DNA from 3 places in the Streptomyces sp. NPDC050548 genome. Region 2 is predicted to be linked to each of the others. Evidence: predicted binding sites of a transcription regulator. Region 2 holds the regulator's gene; each other region holds the start of a gene.

Region 1 (6,359 bases), on a different contig from region 2:
CCCGGCCCCAAGGGGGTCGCCGGGAGCGGTCTCGCCGGGGACACGGTGTGTCATCTGCGCCACCACGGCGGCGACGACCAGGCGGTGTACGCGGTCGCACGCGAGGATCTCGACGACTGGGAGCGGGAGTTGGGGCGCCCGCTGGCCAACGGTTCCTTCGGGGAGAACCTGACGACCCTGGGGATCGACGTGTCCGGCGCGCGGATCGGGGAGCGCTGGCGGATCGGTTCCGAGGTGGTCCTGGAGGTCAGCTCCGGGCGGGTCCCGTGTCTTGTCTTCCAGGCCCATCTGGGCGAGGAGCGGTGGGTGAAGCGGTTCACCCAGAAGGGTGCGCCGGGGGCCTATCTGCGGGTGATCGAACCCGGTGAGATCCGGGCCGGGGACGCGATCGAGGTCGTGCACCGGCCCGACCACGAGGTGACGGTGGCCCTGCAGTTCCGGGCCGTGACGACCGAGCGCTCGCTGCTGCCGCGGCTGCTTCCGGCGGGCGAGACGCTGCATCCGGAGTCCCTCGCGCAGGCCCGGAAATATGTCGCGGAGCACGCGGGCTGACCTGCTGCCACGGCCTGTTCGACGCCTTGTTCGACACGTGTTCGTCACGGATCGGGAGGGCCTGTGCAGAGATCTGGCCCGGTCGCCCCGGGTCACTAATCTTGCGCCATGACAACGGCATTGATTACGGGATCGACCGCGGGGATCGGTGCCGCCTTCGCGCGGCGGCTCGCGGCGGACGGACACAACCTCGTGCTGGTCGCGCGGAACACCGCACGGCTCGGCGAGCAGGCCACCGAACTGCACGATCGGCACGGCATCGAGGCGGAGGTGCTGACCGCCGACCTCGCCACGGACGAGGGCATCGAGACGGTGGCCGCCCGGCTCGCGGACCGCAAGAACCCGGTCGACCTGCTGGTCAACAACGCGGGCTTCGGCAACAAGGGCCGCTACCTCGACGTACCGATGGCGGACGAGCTGAAGATGCTCAAGGTGCACTGCGAGGCGGTGCTTCGGCTGACCAGCGCGGCGACCGAGGGGATGCGGGAGCGCGGGCGCGGCGGGGTCGTCAACGTGGCGTCGGTGGCGGCCTTCGTGCCGCGCGGGACGTACGGCGCGTCGAAGGCGTGGGTGGTGCAGTTCACGCAGGGGGCCGCGAAGGACCTGGCCGGGACCGGCGTACGGCTGATGGCGCTGGCGCCCGGGTTCGTGCGGACCGAGTTCCACGAGCGGGCCGGGATGGGCACGGACAACATCCCGAACTGGATGTGGCTGGACGCGGACAAGCTGGTCGCGGCGGCGCTCGCGGATCTGGCGCGCGGCAAGTCGCTGTCGATCCCCGACCCGCGCTACAAGGCGCTGATGGGCCTGGTGAAGATCACTCCGCAGGCGGTGCTCGGCGGGATCACGTCGAAGACCGGGCGGAAGTACGGGCCGCAGTGACGGCAGCCGCCGCGCTGACGGTGACGGCGACACGAAGGCCCGGCTCCCCCAGAGGGGCGCCGGGCCTTCGGTGTACTACGGGTTCACCGACTCGCGTCAGTGGGAGTGGCCGTGGCCGTGACCACCGGCGGCCGGCTCCTCCTCTTCCTTCTTCTCGACGACCAGGGTCTCGGTCGTGAGAAGCAGGGAGGCGATGGAGGCGGCGTTCTCCAGGGCGGAGCGGGTGACCTTGACCGGGTCGATGACACCGGCCTTGACCAGGTCGCCGTACTCGCCGGTCGCGGCGTTGAAGCCCTGGCCGGGCTCCAGGTCGGCGACCTTGGAGGTGATGACGTAGCCCTCAAGGCCGGCGTTCTCGGCGATCCAGCGCAGCGGCTCGACGACCGCGCGGCGCACGACCGCGACACCGGTGGCCTCGTCGCCGGTCTTGCCGAGGTTGCCCTCAAGGACCTTGGCGGCGTGGACCAGAGCGGAGCCACCACCGGAGACGATGCCCTCCTCGACCGCGGCGCGGGTCGCGGAGATGGCGTCCTCCAGACGGTGCTTCTTCTCCTTCAGCTCCACCTCGGTGGCGGCGCCGACCTTGATCACGCACACGCCGCCGGCCAGCTTCGCGAGGCGCTCCTGGAGCTTCTCGCGGTCCCAGTCGGAGTCGGTGTTCTCGATCTCGGCCTTGATCTGGTTGACGCGGCCCGCGACCTCGGAGGCGTCACCGGCACCGTCGACGACGGTGGTGTCGTCCTTGGTGACCGTCACGCGACGGGCGGAGCCCAGCACGTCCAGGCCGACCTGGTCGAGCTTGAGGCCGACCTCCTCGGCGATGACCTGACCGCCGGTGAGGGTGGCGAGGTCGCCGAGCATCGCCTTGCGGCGGTCGCCGAAGCCGGGGGCCTTGACCGCGACGGCGTTGAACGTGCCGCGGATCTTGTTCACGACCAGGGTCGACAGGGCCTCGCCCTCGACGTCCTCGGCGATGATCAGCAGCGGCTTGGAGGCGTTGGCCTGGATGACCTTCTCCAGCAGCGGCAGCAGGTCCTGGATGGAGCTGATCTTGCCCTGGTGGATGAGGATGTACGGGTCCTCCAGGACCGCTTCCATCCGCTCCTGGTCCGTCACGAAGTACGGCGACAGGTAGCCCTTGTCGAAGGCCATGCCCTCGGTGAAGTCCAGCTCCAGACCGAAGGTGTTGGACTCCTCGACGGTGATGACACCGTCCTTGCCGACCTTGTCCATCGCCTCGGCGATGAGCTCGCCGACCTGGCTGTCCTGCGCGGACAGACCGGCGACGGCCGCGATGTCGGCCTTGTCGTCGATGGGCCGCGCGGTGGCGAGCAGCTCGTCGGAGATGGCCTTGACGGCGGCGTCGATGCCCTTCTTCAGGGAGGCCGGGGAGGCGCCGGCGGCGACGTTGCGCAGGCCCTCGCGTACGAGCGCCTGGGCGAGCACGGTGGCGGTGGTGGTGCCGTCACCCGCGATGTCGTTGGTCTTGGTCGCCACCTCCTTCACCAGCTGGGCACCGAGGTTCTCGTACGGGTCGTCCAGCTCGACCTCGCGGGCGATGGTGACACCGTCGTTGGTGATGGTGGGGGCGCCGAACTTCTTGTCGATGACGACGTTGCGGCCCTTGGGGCCGATCGTCACCTTCACCGTGTCGGCAAGCTTGTTGACGCCGCGCTCAAGGGCGCGACGGGCGTCCTCGTCGAACTTCAGGATCTTCGCCATGGGAGCGGTTCAGCCCTCTCGGAAAACGTGGGTGAAACGAACCACGCCCCTGACGCCCGGCTTCATAAGGTCGCGGGGGCCAGGGGCGCAGCTCACATACTGAATGTGCTTGCGGTGAAGCGAATTACTTCTCGATGATCGCGAGTACGTCGCGGGCCGAGAGGACGAGGTATTCCTCGCCGCTGTACTTCACTTCGGTGCCGCCGTACTTGCTGTACAGCACGATGTCGCCGGTCTTGACGTCGAGCGGCAGGCGCTCGCCGTTCTCGAAGCGGCCCGGGCCAACGGCCAGGACGACGCCCTCCTGGGGCTTCTCCTTGGCCGTGTCCGGGATGACCAGGCCAGAGGCCGTGGTCTGCTCGGCGTCGAGCGGCTGGACCACAATGCGGTCCTCAAGCGGCTTGATGGCAACCTTGGAGCTGGTGGTCGTCACGATCCGACCTCCCCCTTCGGAGATCTCACGGGGTTAACTGTCTGAGGTGGCGACCAGGTGGATCCGTCGTCGCGGGTGCCGGACCTGCCCGTCGCTATTGGCACTCTCCAGGGGGGAGTGCCAGGTCTGAGACTATGACTGCGATTAGCACTCGGTCAAGCGGAGTGCCAATGCCTGCGGCGCTTGACCGGATTTTTTGGCGACCGTCGGCTGTGGTTGCCGTCCTCCGGGGGCTGCGCCCCCAGACCCCCGCTTCGGCCTGGACGGCCTCGTCCTCAAACGCCGGCCGGGCTGTTCGGCACCCGCTGCTAGCGTCCTGGTATGCCTCGCCCCTCCCTCGGCACCGACGGTTGCGCGGCGGCCGTCCTGGTGCCCGCCGAGTTCGTCTTCGGCTTCGGGTCGGCTCTGATGGTGCTGCTGATGGCGCCCGGCTGGGTGGCGACGGCATGGCTGGGGGTGCTGGTGGCCGCGGCCCTCGTGACGGCCGTCGTCCTCTTCCGGCGCGGGTATCGGATCAGCGCAGCGGCGCAGGTGCTGGCGGTCGGTGTGCTGCTGGGGAGCCTTGGCCAGTTCCTGTCCCTCATGGGCGGTCCTCAGAGGTAGTCCTCCAGGCGGCCCACCGTCAGGCCCCGCTCCTGGATCCCCCGGAGCAGTCTGACCGTTGTGTCGGTCGGGGTGATGCGGACGATGTCACCGGGGGTGAGGCGGTGGGCGCCGCGGGCGTAGGTGAGGGTTCCGGTTGTCGTGGAAGCGCGCCAGAGGACCAGTGCGGAGATGCCGCAGTCGGCGGCGGCCCGGCGGGTGGTGGTGTCGTACGTGCCGTCGGGGGGCCGGAGCAGCCGGGGCCGGGGACGGGCCAAGTGGCCGCAGATCTCGGTGCGTTGGGCGTCGTAGGGCAGGCCCGCGACGGGGCGGCGGCCCTGGGCGGTGCCGAACTCGGTGACGGGCAGGCGCAGTTCGCGGACCATGTCGGTGAAGTTCGGGTCCCGGCGGGCGCTCGCCTCGTGGTCGTAGGTCAGGAAGACGACCCTGTCGCGGGTGCGGATGTGGTCCACGACGGGCGGGAGGCCGGGGCCCGCCGAGCGGGCTGGGGGTCCGGGGGACGGTTTCGGGGCGGGGGCCAGAGGGGCCGTCAAACCCCAGTGGCGGTACGGCTGTTCGGGGGCCGGGCCGTGCGGGCGCACGCGCTGGGCGGCCTTCTTGCCGAGCCGTTCGATGGGGTCGACGGACTGGGCGCAGCCGGTGAGGAGAGTGGCCGCCAGGGCGACGGCCACCGGTGCCCGGAACCTCACAGGTAGTCCTCAAGGCGGGCCACCGCGTAGCCCTCGGCCGTGACCTTGCCGAGGAAGCGGCGCATGTCGTCGACCATCGTGCCCTTCCAGTCCGCACGGCCCCGGAAGTGGGTCAGGACGATGTCGCCGGGGTGCAGCTGCTGGTCGTCCTCGCGGTACTCCCAGTGGTCGACGAAGACCTCCTCGTCCCAGATCGGGGCGTACTTGATGCCGCAGGACTTGGCGGCGACGAGGGTGTCGTGGTTGTAGTTCCCGTACGGCGGCCGGAACACGGTCGGGGCCTTGCCGAACTGCTTCTTCACGATGTCCTGCATGCCGCAGATCTCGCGCTTCTGCTCGGCGTAGGACAGGCCCGGCAGGTAGGGGTGCGTGAGGGTGTGGTTGTTGATCGTGTGCCCCTGGGCCTGCATCTTCCTGAAGTAGCCGTAGTCGTCCTTGACCAGGTAGTTGCTGAGGAAGGCCGTGTACGGGATCTTCAGGTCGTCCATCATCCGCAGGAACGCGGGGTCCTTGTTCTCGCCGTCGTCGATCGTGAGGAAGACGATCTTCTGCTTGGTGGGGATCGTCGTGAAGACCGGCGGGAGGTTCAGCTCCTCCTGGTCGTCCACCTCGAAGCCCTTGCGCGCGGTGATCTCCGGCTTGTGTGCGGGGGCCGGCAGGGCCTGGAGCGGCACCTTCGCCAGTCCCCAGCGCTTCGCGGCGGCGACCCGGGCGGCGTAGGCGGCGCGCAGCCTGGTGGCGTAGGAGTCGAGCGCGCGGGCCGGGGGCGCGTGCAGGGGCTGCGCGCCGTGCGCGGGAGGTGCCGGGTGCGCCGGGTGCGCGGTCGGGCCGGAGCCGGACCGGCCGCAGCCGGAGGCGAGGGCGGCGAGTGCGAGGGCGGCCAGCGCGCCACGGACGCCCGGCTTCCACCCCCGGCTCCCCCGGCGACTCCCCCGGCCCTCCGTGCGCTCACACGTCCGATTGATGTCATTTTGTACGACTACTCGCATGGGGTCGGATCTTTTCAGGTCCCGGCCCCGATCCCGCGCCGACACCGCCAACACACCGCCACCGGAGGCACACCGTCCACCGACTGGCCCACAATGTCCCGGTGAACGACCCCCATGCCCCGGTGCACGACCCCGTGCTCGCCTTCGCCGCCCTGCTCACCCCCGAGGGCCGTGCCCTCCTCGACGAGGTCCGCGGCACCGACCCGGCCAAGGAACTCGCCGTCGCGACCCGGCTGCGCCGCGAGCACCCCGCCGACCTCGTCTCGGCGGCCCTCGGCCAGGCCCGGCTGCGGCAACGGGCGGCGGCGGCGAAGTTCACGCCCGAGGACGCCGACCGGATGTTCTTCACCCCGAACGGCTTCGAACAGTCCACCCGTTCCACGGTCGCCACCTACCGCGCCGGGCGGCTGCGCGAACTGGGCGTGACCTCCGTCGCCGACCTGTGCTGCGGAATCGGCGGCGACGCGATCGCGCTGGCGCGGGCGGGAG
Region 2 (6,359 bases):
CGGAGGGGCTCGCGGCTTCGCGCCGGGCACTGGGGGAGGGGTTGCTGGAGACGGGGCCGTACGGGGAGGGGCGTGCGGTGCTCACATTGCGGGGGCGGTTGCTGGCGGACGCGGTGGTCAGGGACCTGGTGGACTGATTCACTCGGCGGAGTGAATCAGTGCGGAACGTCGGTTCGGTCCCTACGCTGGTTCCTAGGCTGCCGTCGACAGAACGCGGCGGATGTGGAGGACCACGGAGATGACCGCTGTGGATGAGCGTGGGATGGCCGAGTTCTTCGCGGGGTTCGAGCCTCCCGACGGCATCAAGGCAGAGCTTCTCCGGGGGGAAGTCGTGATGATGTCCAGCCCTGATCTGGTGCACAACCGGATCGTCGCGGAGGTGCAGGATCAGATCCCGCACCGGCGTTGGGAGCGGCTGCAGACTCAGGACGTCGACATCATCGACGAGGCCAGCGAGCCGGTACCGGACTTGGTTGTGCTGGAGCGTGGCGTCAGCCCGGAGTCAGGGCGCTTGCTGCCGAGTCGGCTGATCACCTTGGTGGTCGAGGTCGTCTCCAAGACCAGCGTCGACCGGGACTACGGCGTCAAGCGCTCGATCTATGCCGCGGGCAAAGTACCGGCCTATCTGATCGTCGACCCGGTCATGGCCCAATGCGTGCTGCTCACCGAACCCCAAGGTGTTGGTGACGCGGCCGACTATCAGGTGCAACGCATCACCAAGTTCGGCGACCCCGTGCCTTTGGACCTGCTCGACGTCGAGTTGGACACCAGCGGGTTCGGAACACTTCCCGGAGTCAAGCCTCACCGCCGGCCGTGACGAAGTCGATCAACTCCTCCACCCTGCCCAGCAGTTCCGGCTCCAGGTCCTTGTAGGACTGGACCTTGGCCAGAATCGCCTGCCACACCGCACCGGTGTTTTCCGGCCAACCCAGGGCCCGGCACACCCCCGTCTTCCAGTCCTGCCCGTGCGGGACGCGGGGCCACGCGGCGATGCCCACTGAGGACGGCTTCACCGCCTCCCAGATGTCGATGTAGGGGTGGCCGACGACGAGCGCGTGCTCACTGGTGACCGACTGGGCGATGCGCCACTCCTTTGTGCCCGGTACCAGGTGGTCCACCAGGATGCCCAACCGCGCGTCCGGGCCCGGGGCGAACTCGTCCACGATGGCCGGCAGGTCGTCGACGCCCTCCAGGTACTCGACCACCACACCCTCGATGCGCAGGTCGTCGCCCCACACCCGCTCGACCAGTTCCGCGTCGTGCCGCCCCTCGACGTAGATCCGCCCGGCGCGGGCCACGCGCGCGCGTGCACCGGGAACGGCGACCGAACCGGACGCCGTACGGGTGGGCCGTAGCGGACTCGACACAGGCCTGACCAGGGTCACCACCCTGCCCTCCAGCAGGAAGCCCCTCGGCTCCATCGGGAACACCCGGTGCTTGCCGAAGCGGTCCTCCAGGGTGACCGTGCCGGCCTCGCAGCGGATCACCGCGCCGCAGAAACCGGTGCCCGGCTCCTCGACCACCAGGCCGGGGTCCGCCGGGACCTCGGGTACCGGCTTCGGCTTCTTCCACGGTGGGGTCAGGTCGGCGGAGTACTGGCGCATTCGGATGACGATAGGAGAACCGGCCCGCCCGGTTTCACGACACGCCGAAACGGGTCGCCAACGCGTCCCGTTGGGCCCGCACGAACCCCGCGTCCACCACCGCTCCGTGACCGGGCACGTACAGCGCGTCCTCGCCGCCGAGGGAGAGGAGCCGGTCCAGCGCGGCCGGCCAGTGCGCCGGTACGGCGTCCGGGCCCGCCTGGGGTTCGCCGGACTCCTCGACCAGGTCGCCGCAGAACACGACCGGCGGGGAGCCGGGGACGAGGACCGCGAGGTCGTGGGCGGTGTGTCCCCGCGTCGCCAGCAGCTGGACCTCCGGGCCGCCGTCCATGTCGAGCACCGTGGGGCCCCACACGTATTCACGGGGGCACACGAGGATGTCCGCCGCGTTCTCCGCCGCCCGCGGATCCAGGCCGTTGCGCACCGCGTCGGCCCGCAACTCCTCACCACCGCCCTCGAACACCTCGCTCAGGCCCCCGGCCACGAGAACCGTCGCCCCGGCAAAGACCGACGCTCCGAAGACATGGTCGAAATGGGCGTGGGTGAGCGCGAGATGGGTCACACGGCGCCCGGCGAGCGCCTGCGCCGCCGTACGCAACCGCGCGCCCTCCGCCACACTCGACCCGGCGTCGATCATGAGCGCCGAGCCGCCCCCGACGACCAGCCCCACCGTGCAGTCCCAGCCAGGCAGCCGGCACCGCCCCACCCCGGCGGCCAGCCGCTCCCACCCCGCCTCTTCCCAAGTCACCGTCATACGGCGACGCTAACGGTGAGGGCACCAGGGATTGACATCGCGGGACCGGCCTTGCCCGGGGTGTACCTCACGGCCGTACACTGGGCCGGGGAACGCTGGCACTCACGCGCACAGAGTGCCAGGAAAGGGCAGCCCGGCAACAAAACGGCGACCAGAACTGGAGGTGTGCGCGATGCTCAGCGAACGCAGGCTTCAGGTGCTGCGCGCCATCGTCCAGGACTACGTGGGCACCGAGGAGCCGGTGGGCTCCAAGGCGCTCACCGAGCGGCACAGCCTCGGAGTGTCCCCGGCGACCGTGCGCAACGACATGGCGGCCCTGGAGGACGAGGGGTACATCGCCCAGCCGCACACGAGTGCCGGGCGGATTCCGACCGACAAGGGCTATCGGCTCTTCGTCGACAAGCTCGCCGGCGTCAAGCCGATGACCGGCCCCGAGCGCAAGGCCATCCAGAACTTCCTCGACGGCGCGGTCGACCTCGACGACGTCGTGGGCCGTACGGTCCGGCTGCTCGCGCAGCTCACCCGGCAGGTCGCCGTCGTCCAGTACCCCTCGCTGACCCGCTCGACCGTCCGCCACGTGGAGCTGCTGTCGCTGGCCCCCGCGCGCGTGATGCTCGTGCTGATCACCGACACCGGGCGGGTCGAGCAGCGCATGGTGGACTGCCCGGCCCCCTTCGGGGAGTCCTCGCTCGCGGATCTACGCGCGCGGCTCAACAGCCGGATCGCCGGCCGCCGCTTCACGGACGTGCCGCAGCTCGTGCAGGACCTGCCGGACGCCTTCGAGAACGAGGACCGCGGCACGGTCGCGACGGTGCTCTCCACCCTCCTGGAGACCCTCGTCGAGGAGACCGAGGAGCGGCTGATGATCGGCGGCACCGCCAATCTCACCCGCTTCGGACATGACTTTCCCCTCACCATCCGCCCCATCCTGGAAGCCCTGGAGGAGCAGGTCGTCCTCCTCAAGTTGCTTGGTGAGGCGGGGGATTCGGGCATGACCGTACGGATCGGTCACGAGAACGCCTACGAGGGACTCAACTCCACTTCCGTGGTGTCGGTCGGCTACGGTTCGGGCGGCGAGGCAGTCGCCAAGCTCGGCGTGGTCGGACCGACCCGCATGGATTACCCGGGAACGATGGGAGCGGTACGCGCAGTGGCACGGTACGTCGGACAGATCCTGGCGGAGTCCTAAGTGGCCACGGACTACTACGCCGTTCTCGGCGTGCGTCGCGACGCGTCGCAGGATGAGATCAAGAAGGCCTTCCGCCGGCTCGCGCGCGAGCTGCACCCGGACGTGAATCCGGACCCGAAGACCCAGGAGCGGTTCAAGGAGATCAACGCCGCCTACGAGGTGCTCTCGGACCCGCAGAAGAAGCAGGTCTACGACCTCGGCGGCGACCCCCTCTCGCAGGCGGGCGGCGGCGGAGCCGGCGGCTTCGGCGCGGGCGGCTTCGGGAACTTCTCGGACATCATGGACGCGTTCTTCGGTACGGCGTCGCAGCGCGGGCCGCGCTCGCGCACCCGCCGCGGCCAGGACGCCATGATCCGGCTGGAGATCGAGCTGGACGAGGCGGCCTTCGGCACCACGAAGGACATCCAGGTCGACACGGCCGTCGTCTGCAACACGTGCAACGGCGAGGGCGCCGCCCCCGGCACCTCCGCGCAGACCTGCGACATGTGCCGCGGTCGCGGTGAGGTGTCGCAGGTGACCCGGTCCTTCCTGGGCCAGGTCATGACGTCCCGCCCCTGCCCGCAGTGCCAGGGCTTCGGCACCGTCGTGCCGACGCCGTGCCCGGAGTGCGCCGGCGACGGCCGCGTCCGCTCGCGGCGCACCCTCACGGTGAAGATCCCGGCCGGTGTGGACAACGGCACGCGGATCCAGCTCGCGGGCGAGGGCGAGGTCGGCCCCGGCGGCGGCCCCGCCGGTGACCTGTACGTCGAGATCCACGAGCTGCCGCACGCGATGTTCCAGCGCCGCGGCGACGACCTGCACTGCACGGTCACGCTCCCCATGACCGCCGCGTCCCTGGGCACGAAGGTGCCGTTGGAGACGCTGGACGGCATGGAGGAGGTCGACATCCGCCCGGGCACCCAGTCCGGCCAGTCGATCCCGCTGCACGGCAGAGGCATCACGCATCTGCGCGGCGGCGGCCGGGGCGATCTCATCGTGCACGTCGAGGTCACCACCCCGACCAAGCTCGACGTGGAGCAGGAACGCCTGCTCCGGGAACTGGCGAAACTGCGCGGCGAGGAGCGCCCCATGGGGACGTTCCAGCCCGGGCAGCAGGGCCTGTTCTCCCGGCTGAAGGACGCCTTCAACGGTCGCTGAACCGATCGTCGAATAGGTCGTCGAATCGGTCTCCGCCCCGGCACCCAGCGCGCCCCGAACAGGGCATGCATCTGGCCTATGCCGGGCGGAAGGCCGGATTCGGACTTGTTCGGAGGACGTGACAACATGCCGTCATGTCCTCCGCACTGACCGATCTCTTCCCTCATCCGATCGTGCAGGCCCCGATGGCGGGCGGTGTCTCCGTCCCGCTGCTCGCCGCGGCCGTGTCCGAGGCCGGCGGGCTGGGGTTCCTCGCCGCCGGGTACAAGACCGCCGACGGTATGTACCAGGAGATCAAGCAGCTGCGGAGCCTGACGTCCCGCCCCTTCGGCGTGAACCTCTTCATGCCGCAGCCGGAGTACGCGGACAAGGCGGCGGTCGACGTCTACGCCCACCAGCTGGCCGGCGAGGCCGCCTGGTACGACACGGAACTCGGCGATCCGGACAGCGGCCGCGAGGACGGCTACGACGCGAAGCTGTCCGTGCTGCTCGACAACCCGGTGTCCTTCGCCTCCTTCCACTTCGGCGTCCCCACCCGTGAGGTGCTGGACTCGCTGCGCCGGGCCGGCACCTTCACCCTCGTCACCGCCACCACCGCCGAGGAGGCCCTCGCCGTGGAGCGGGCCGGTGCCGACGCGGTGATCGCGCAGGGCGTCGAGGCCGGCGGCCACCAGGGCACCCACCGCGACCTCCCGGAGAACGACGGCTCCGGCATCGGCCTGCTCTCCCTGGTCGCCCAGATCCGCGAGACCGTGAGCCTCCCGATCGTCGCCGCCGGTGGTCTGATGCGCGGCAGCCAGATCGCCGCCGCCCTCGCGGCGGGCGCGAGCGCGGCCCAGCTCGGCACGGCGTTCCTCGCCACCCCCGAGTCCGCGGCGAACGCCGTGCACAAGCAGGCACTCACCAACCCCCTTTTCACGCGTACCGAGTTGACCCGCGCGTTCTCCGGACGCCCGGCCCGCGGCCTGGTCAACCGCTTCATGCGCGAGCACGGCCCGTACGCCCCCGCCGCGTACCCCGAGGTCCACCACCTGACCTCCCCGCTGCGCAAGCAGGCCGCCGCGGCCGGCGACGCGCAGGGCATGGCGCTGTGGGCAGGACAGGGCCACCGCATGGCCCGCGAGCTGCCCGCCGGCCAGCTGGTCGAGGTCCTGGTCGCCGAACTGACCTCCGCCCGGACAGCGTTGTCCGCCGGGGGGGAGCTCCGATGACGGCGCCGGTGTTCGTGGTCGAGTCCCTGGCGGGCGTGGGCCCCGGCTCCGTCGCCGAGGTGGACGGCCCCGAGGGACGGCACGCCGTTTCCGTACGACGGCTGCAGCCCGGCGAGGACGTCGTGCTCACGGACGGACAGGGCCGGGGCGCCGCCGGTGAGGTCCTCAGGGTCGAGGGCAAGGACCGGCTGTTCGTCGAACTCCACGCGTTCCCCGTCGAGTCGGAGCCCAGCCCCCGCATCACCGTCGTCCAGGCCCTCCCCAAGGGCGACCGCGGTGAACTGGCCGTGGAGACGATGACCGAGACCGGCGTCGACGCCATCGTCCCCTGGGCGGCCGCCCGTTGCATCACGCAGTGGAAGGGAGAGCGCGGCCTGAAGGCCCTCACGAAGTGGCGGGCCACCGCCCGCGAGGCCGGAAAGCAGTCCCGCCGGCTGCGCTTCCCGGAGGTCGCGGACGCGGCA
Region 3 (6,359 bases), on a different contig from region 2:
CAGGCTGAGCGGCACCTTTCCAACACAGGCCGGCATCACCCAGCCCGTCCGGCACCCTTCAAACCCAGGCCCGCACCATCAGCCCGTCCGGCGTTTGAGGACGAGGCCGTCCAGGCCGAAGCGGGGGTCTGGGGGCGGCAGCCCCCAGGGACGGGACGGGCAGGGGCGGCGGGGGCGAGAAACTCAGCTCAGCGAGCGCAGCGCCGCCGCGTCGTACGGCGCCAACTCGCCCACCCGCCCCGCAAGCACCTTCGCCGCCCACTCCGGATCCTGAAGCAGCGCCCGCCCCACCGCCACCATGTCGAACTCGTCCCGCTCCAGGCTGTCGAGCAGATCGTCGATGCCCTTGACCGGCGCGCCCTCCCCGCGGAACCCCTTGAGGAAGTCCCCGTCGAGGCCGACCGACCCGACCGTGATGGTCTGCTTCCCGGTGAGCTTCTTGGTCCAGCCCGCGAGGTTGAGGTCGGAACCGGTCTCCTCGAACTCGGGAAGCCAGTAGCGGCGCGTGGACGCGTGGAAGACGTCGACACCGGCCGCGGCGATCGGGGTCAGGATCGCCTCCAGCTCCTCCGGGGTCTCCGCGAGCCGCGCCCCGTAGACGTCCTGCTTCCACTGCGAGAAACGGAAGATGATCGGGAACTCCGGCGAGACCGTCTCCCGTACGGCCGCCACGATCTCCGCCGCGAACTTGGTACGGGCGACCGGGTCACCGCCGTAGGCGTCCGTACGACGGTTGGTGCCCGAGTACAGGAACTGGTCGATGAGGTAGCCGTGGGCGCCGTGCAGCTCGACGCCGTCGAAGCCGATGCGCTCGGCGGCTGCGGCGGCCTCGGCGAAGGCGCCGATGACGTCGTCCAGGTCCCGCTGCGTCATGGCCGTACCGGTGACGTCGTCGCTGCCGATGCGCAGCCCGGACGGGCCGACCGCGGGGGCGTCCGCGTACGGCGGCTGGCCCTGCTCGCGGACCATGCCGATGTGCCACAGTTGCGGCACGATCGTGCCGCCCGCCGCGTGCACGCCCTCGGCGACCTTCGCCCAGCCCGCGAGCTGCTCCGCGCCGTGGAAGCGCGGGACGCGGTCGCTCTGCCCGGCGGAGTCGTGGCCGACGTACGTGCCCTCGGTGACGATCAGACCGACGCCCGCGGCGGCCCGGCGGGAGTAGTACCCGACCACGTCCTCACCGGGAATGCCGCCCGGCGAGAACTGCCGGGTCATCGGCGCCATCACGATCCGGTTCGGGACGGTCAGGCCGTTGAGGACGATCGGACGGGCGAGCACTTCGGCCGCTCGGGAGGCGGGGGCGGACGTAGACACGTGTGGGGGCTCCTCGGAACTACAAGGCACTGGGTACCGGACGGTATGTGCGTATGCATCGATCATGCGTCAACGACAACCTCCGAGCCAAGTCCGTCATTCCACCCGCTTCACGCGACAGCCTGTGATCCCGGACACGCCGGGCTCCGCCGGGATCACAGTCCGGGGCCAGAAGGCCCGAGGTACGGGCTGCGAACTCTTGGGCGGCCACGGGCTGGTGTATCCCCACGGCCAGGACACGCCCGAGGGCGGTACCCCCCGCCAGAAGCAGGAAGTACCGCCCTCGGTAAGACCGTTGATCAACCGGAAGGGGTCGATCAGAAGTCCATGTCACCGCCCGGCATGCCGCCGCCGGCCGGCGCGGACGCCTTCTCCGGCTTGTCGGCGATGACGGCCTCGGTGGTGAGGAAGAGCGCGGCGATGGAGGCCGCGTTCTGCAGCGCGGAGCGCGTGACCTTCGCCGGGTCGATGATGCCCTCGGCGATGAGGTCCACGTACTCGCCGGTCGCGGCGTTGAGGCCGTGACCCGGGGTGAGGTTGCGGACCTTCTCCACCACGACGCCGCCCTCAAGGCCGGCGTTGACGGCGATCTGCTTCAGCGGGGCCTCAAGGGCCAGCTTCACGATCGCGGCACCGGTGGCCTCGTCGCCTTCGAGCTCCAGCTTCTCGAAGACGTGACCGGCCTGGATGAGCGCGACGCCGCCACCGGCGACGATGCCCTCCTCGACGGCCGCCTTCGCGTTGCGAACGGCGTCCTCGATGCGGTGCTTGCGCTCCTTGAGCTCGACCTCGGTGGCCGCGCCCGCCTTGATGACGGCGACGCCACCCGCGAGCTTGGCCAGGCGCTCCTGGAGCTTCTCGCGGTCGTAGTCCGAGTCGCTGTTCTCGATCTCGGCGCGGATCTGGTTGACCCGGCCGGCGACCTGGTCGGCGGAGCCGGAGCCGTCGACGATGGTGGTCTCGTCCTTGGTGATGACGACCTTGCGGGCGCGGCCGAGGAGGTCCACGGTCGCGTTCTCCAGCTTGAGGCCGACCTCCTCGGAGATGACCTCACCGCCGGTCAGGATGCCGATGTCCTGCAGCATCGCCTTGCGGCGGTCGCCGAAGCCCGGGGCCTTGACGGCGACGGACTTGAAGGTGCCGCGGATCTTGTTGACGACCAGCGTGGACAGGGCCTCGCCCTCGACGTCCTCGGCGATGATCAGCAGCGGCTTGCCCGACTGCATGACCTTCTCCAGGAGCGGGAGCAGGTCCTTGACGTTGGCGATCTTGGAGTTGGCGATCAGGATGTACGGGTCGTCGAGGACGGCCTCCATACGCTCCATGTCGGTCGCGAAGTACGCCGAGATGTAGCCCTTGTCGAAGCGCATGCCCTCGGTGAGCTCCAGCTCAAGACCGAAGGTCTGCGACTCCTCGACGGTGATGACGCCTTCCTTGCCGACCTTGTCCATCGCCTCGGCGATGAGCTCGCCGATCTGGGTGTCGGCGGCGGAGATGGAGGCCGTGGAGGCGATCTGCTCCTTGGTCTCGACGTCCTTGGCCTGCTCAAGGAGGGCACCGGAGACGGCCTCGACGGCCTTCTCGATACCGCGCTTGAGGGCCATCGGGTTGGCGCCCGCGGCTACGTTGCGGAGGCCTTCCTTGACGAGGGCCTGGGCGAGGACGGTCGCGGTGGTCGTACCGTCACCGGCGACGTCGTCCGTCTTCTTGGCGACTTCCTTGACCAGCTCGGCGCCGATCTTCTCGTACGGGTCCTCCAGCTCGATCTCCTTGGCGATGGAGACACCATCGTTGGTGATCGTGGGGGCGCCCCACTTCTTCTCAAGGACGACGTTGCGGCCCTTGGGGCCGAGGGTGACCTTGACGGCGTCGGCGAGCTGGTTCATGCCGCGCTCAAGGCCTCGCCGCGCCTCCTCGTCGAACGCGATGATCTTGGCCATGTGAAGTGGTCCTCCCGGACTGGGGTGGATTGCTCCGGACCGCGCTGGCGCCCGCGACGGACGGCTCGCCTGCCCCGTGGCTCCTTGCGCCACCTGGCCTGCGGGCCTCACCGACCCGATCCTTCGTTATCACTCTCACCTTCAGAGTGCTAACGCCAATGATTAGCACTCGGCATGGTCGAGTGCAAGCGGCTCCCAGGTTCTGACACCCGCTCCGGCCCCTGCTCCGGCCCCCGGTCCCGGGCATGCCGAAGGGCCCGTACCCCAGGAGGTGACCCCCCAGGAGTACGAGCCCTTCGATGAAGAACGAAGAACGTCGCTGCTGTTCGTCGGCGCGTGCTTCAGCCGGTCGCGAGCCGGACCATGTCCGCCTGCGGCCCCTTCTGACCCTGCGAGATCTCGAAATCGACCCGCTGACCCTCTTCCAGGGTGCGGTAGCCGTCCATCTGAATCGCGCTGTAGTGGACGAAAACATCCGCACCACCGTCGACCGCGATGAAGCCGTACCCCTTCTCCGCGTTGAACCATTTGACGGTGCCCTGAGCCATGCCTAACTCCCCTATTACTGGCCCTTGCACGGATCCGCACTTCGCGGATCCGGGTCAGACCTCACCCCCCACAGGATTGGGGGCGTGCGCCGGAACGCGTCGACCGCGGCCGAATGTATCCGTCCAACTGCCGTCTGCAACAGGTCAATCCGACGAGAATTCCGGGCAGGACCGGTCGGGAATTTACGGATAATTCGTCCGACTTCAGGGCAAGTCGGGCCGGATAAAGGGCACATAAGGCGCAAAAGACCTGCACACTTTGGCTGCTTCTCATCGCACGCGGAGCCGGTACTCATATGCGTTCGGCATGCCGAGTGGAGCGCGTTCCCCAACTGTACCCCGCTCAACCATAGAGAATTGCCCCCTCCGCTTCTCCAGCGGAGGGGGCAATTCGATGAACTCTCGGTAATCGGCATTACCCAGGGTAACGATCAGCCTCCGGCAACGGCCGGGATGATCGAGACGCCGGCCCCGTCCGGAGTCGCCGTCTCCAGCCCCTGCTCGAACCGCACGTCGTCGTCGTTGACGTACACGTTGACGAACCGACGCAGCTTCCCCTGGTCGTCGAGGACCCGGGCGGAGATCCCGGTGTGGTTCTTCTCCAGGTCACTGATGACCTCGGCGAGGGTGGCGCCTTCGGCGGCGACCTCTGCCTTGCCGCCGGTGTAGGTGCGCAGGATGGTGGGGATGCGAACGGTCACGCTCATGACTTTCAACCTCCGGTCAGGTGGGGGCCTTTAGGGGCGCGGGGAACTGCGCGACCAGCCCCCACCGGCCCGCAGACGAACAACGACGCTAGGACGCGAGCCCAGCCTCCCTGAACGACTCAAGACTCGGCCGGATCGTCGCGGTGAGCCCAGTACCGGCAACCGCGTCCAACGTCTTCAGACCGTCCCCGGTGTTCAGCACCACCGTGGTCAACGTCGGATCCAGCAGCCCGTTCTCGATCAGCTTCTTCGCCACCCCGACGGTCACCCCACCGGCGGTCTCCGCGAAGATCCCCTCCGTGCGCGCCAGCAGCTTGATCGCGTCCACACACTGCTCATCGGTGACGTCCTCCACGGCACCGCCCGTACGCCGGGCGATGTCCAGCACGTAGGGCCCGTCCGCGGGGTTCCCGATGGCGAGGGACTTCGCGATGGTGTTCGGCTTCTGCGGCCGTACGACGTCGTGCCCCGCCTTGTACGCGACGGACACCGGCGAGCAGCCCTCCGCCTGGGCGCCGAAGATCTTGTACGGCTTGTCCTCGACGAGACCGAGCTTGATCAGCTCCTGCAGGCCCTTGTCGATCTTCGTGAGCTGCGAGCCGGAGGCGATCGGCACGACCAGCTGGTCGGGAAGCTGCCAGCCGAGCTGCTCGCAGATCTCGTACGCCAGGGTCTTGGAGCCCTCCGCGTAGTACGGCCGCAGGTTGACGTTGACGAAGCCCCAGCCCTCGCCGGCCGGGTCGCCGATCAGCTCGGAGCAGAAGCGGTTCACGTCGTCGTAGTTGCCCTCGATGCCGACCAGCTCGCCGCCGTAGACCGCGGCCATGACGACCTTGCCCTGCTCCAGGTCGTGCGGGATGAACACGCAGGAGCGGAAGCCGGCCCGGGCGGCGGCGGCACCGACGGCGCCGGCGAGGTTGCCGGTGGAGGAGCAGGAGAGGGTGGTGAAGTCGAAGGCGCGGGCGGCCTCGATGGCCTGTGCCACGACGCGGTCCTTGAAGGAGTGCGTCGGATTGCCGGAGTCGTCCTTCACGAACAACTTGCCCGCGTCGACGCCCAGTTCGCGGGCGAGGTTGTCGGCCTGGACGAGCTTGGTCCAGCCGGGGTTGATGTTCGGCTTGGTCGCCACGTCGGCGGGGACGGGCAGGAGGGGCGCGTAACGCCAGATGTTCGCGGGGCCCGCTTCGATCCGCTTGCGGAGCTCTTCGGTGTCGTAGGCCGAGAAGTCGTAGGCGATCTCCAGCGGGCCGAAACACTCCTCGCAGGCGAAGACCGGGCCGAGCGGGACGCGGTGGCCGCACTCGCGGCAGGAGAGCGCGGTGGCGGGGCCGAGATCAACGGCGTCTGCGGACTTCGTGTCCGTCTTCGCGGGGTTCGTGGTGCTTGCAACAGTCTGCGCAGCCATGGAGGCGAGGCCCTTTCCTCATCTTCCTCACGACGCGTTTCGCCGTGAGACGGATTTGGCACCTTCCCGAGCCGGGAGCCTCGGCGCATGGTCACCATGCGGCAAGACCGGCTGGAGGGTTGCCGGGGCTTCAACGGGCCGTATCCCTCTGCCCCTCTGGATGAGCGGTGTTCAGTTGTGTATGCAATTGTCTCGCCGACGGCCCCCGACATGCGATGGTCATCAGCGTTGTTCAAGACTGTAACCGAAGGCCAGGACAGTTGAGTGAGCCGTCCGAACCGCGAGATGGATCACATACTCACTGTCTGTGACCAGTCCTCGCCGAGAGAACGCAGAGGAGCCGCGCAACGTGCTGAAGGAAGTCGAGCACTGGCTGAGCACCCGCTCCTGGTCCCTGACCGATCGGCCGCTCCACAAGATCCTGGCCGCGAAGCACCGCACGGGC

What was found. Region 2 encodes HrcA, which represses chaperone genes, less so after heat shock. Its sites were predicted from a motif close to TTNGCACTCNGNNNNNCNGAGTGCNAA; they were not measured.
Region 1: groES (co-chaperone GroES) is a predicted target of HrcA. The motif match lies at 3,734-3,760, and genes of this name have one in related genera.
Region 3: groL (chaperonin GroEL) is a predicted target of HrcA. The motif match lies at 3,417-3,443, and genes of this name have one in related genera.

The regions. Positions count from the first base shown of each region.
Region 1 covers NZ_JBITGV010000001.1:719,866-726,224, forward strand. The annotation lists gene ACIBJH_RS03340 (MOSC domain-containing protein) at 1-552, shown strand, start outside; gene ACIBJH_RS03345 (SDR family NAD(P)-dependent oxidoreductase) at 661-1,434, shown strand; gene groL (chaperonin GroEL) at 1,531-3,156, opposite strand; gene groES (co-chaperone GroES) at 3,281-3,589, opposite strand; gene ACIBJH_RS03360 (hypothetical protein) at 3,911-4,192, shown strand; gene ACIBJH_RS03365 (hypothetical protein) at 4,183-4,881, opposite strand; gene ACIBJH_RS03370 (polysaccharide deacetylase family protein) at 4,878-5,870, opposite strand; gene ACIBJH_RS03375 (methyltransferase domain-containing protein) at 5,972-6,359, shown strand, end outside.
Region 2 covers NZ_JBITGV010000003.1:101,631-107,989, forward strand. The annotation lists gene hemW (radical SAM family heme chaperone HemW) at 1-137, shown strand, start outside; gene ACIBJH_RS10515 (Uma2 family endonuclease) at 239-817, shown strand; gene ACIBJH_RS10520 (DUF3097 domain-containing protein) at 795-1,604, opposite strand; gene ACIBJH_RS10525 (MBL fold metallo-hydrolase) at 1,639-2,358, opposite strand; gene hrcA (heat-inducible transcriptional repressor HrcA) at 2,531-3,547, shown strand; gene dnaJ (molecular chaperone DnaJ) at 3,548-4,684, shown strand; gene ACIBJH_RS10540 (nitronate monooxygenase) at 4,819-5,895, shown strand; gene ACIBJH_RS10545 (16S rRNA (uracil(1498)-N(3))-methyltransferase) at 5,892-6,359, shown strand, end outside.
Region 3 covers NZ_JBITGV010000001.1:1,195,327-1,201,685, forward strand. The annotation lists gene ACIBJH_RS05665 (hypothetical protein) at 1-8, shown strand, start outside; gene ACIBJH_RS05670 (NADH:flavin oxidoreductase) at 184-1,314, opposite strand; gene groL (chaperonin GroEL) at 1,632-3,254, opposite strand; gene ACIBJH_RS05680 (cold-shock protein) at 3,596-3,802, opposite strand; gene ACIBJH_RS05685 (MoaD/ThiS family protein) at 4,234-4,509, opposite strand; gene thrC (threonine synthase) at 4,598-5,914, opposite strand; SAM riboswitch class I at 5,930-6,081, opposite strand; gene ACIBJH_RS05695 (glucosyl-3-phosphoglycerate synthase) at 6,264-6,359, shown strand, end outside.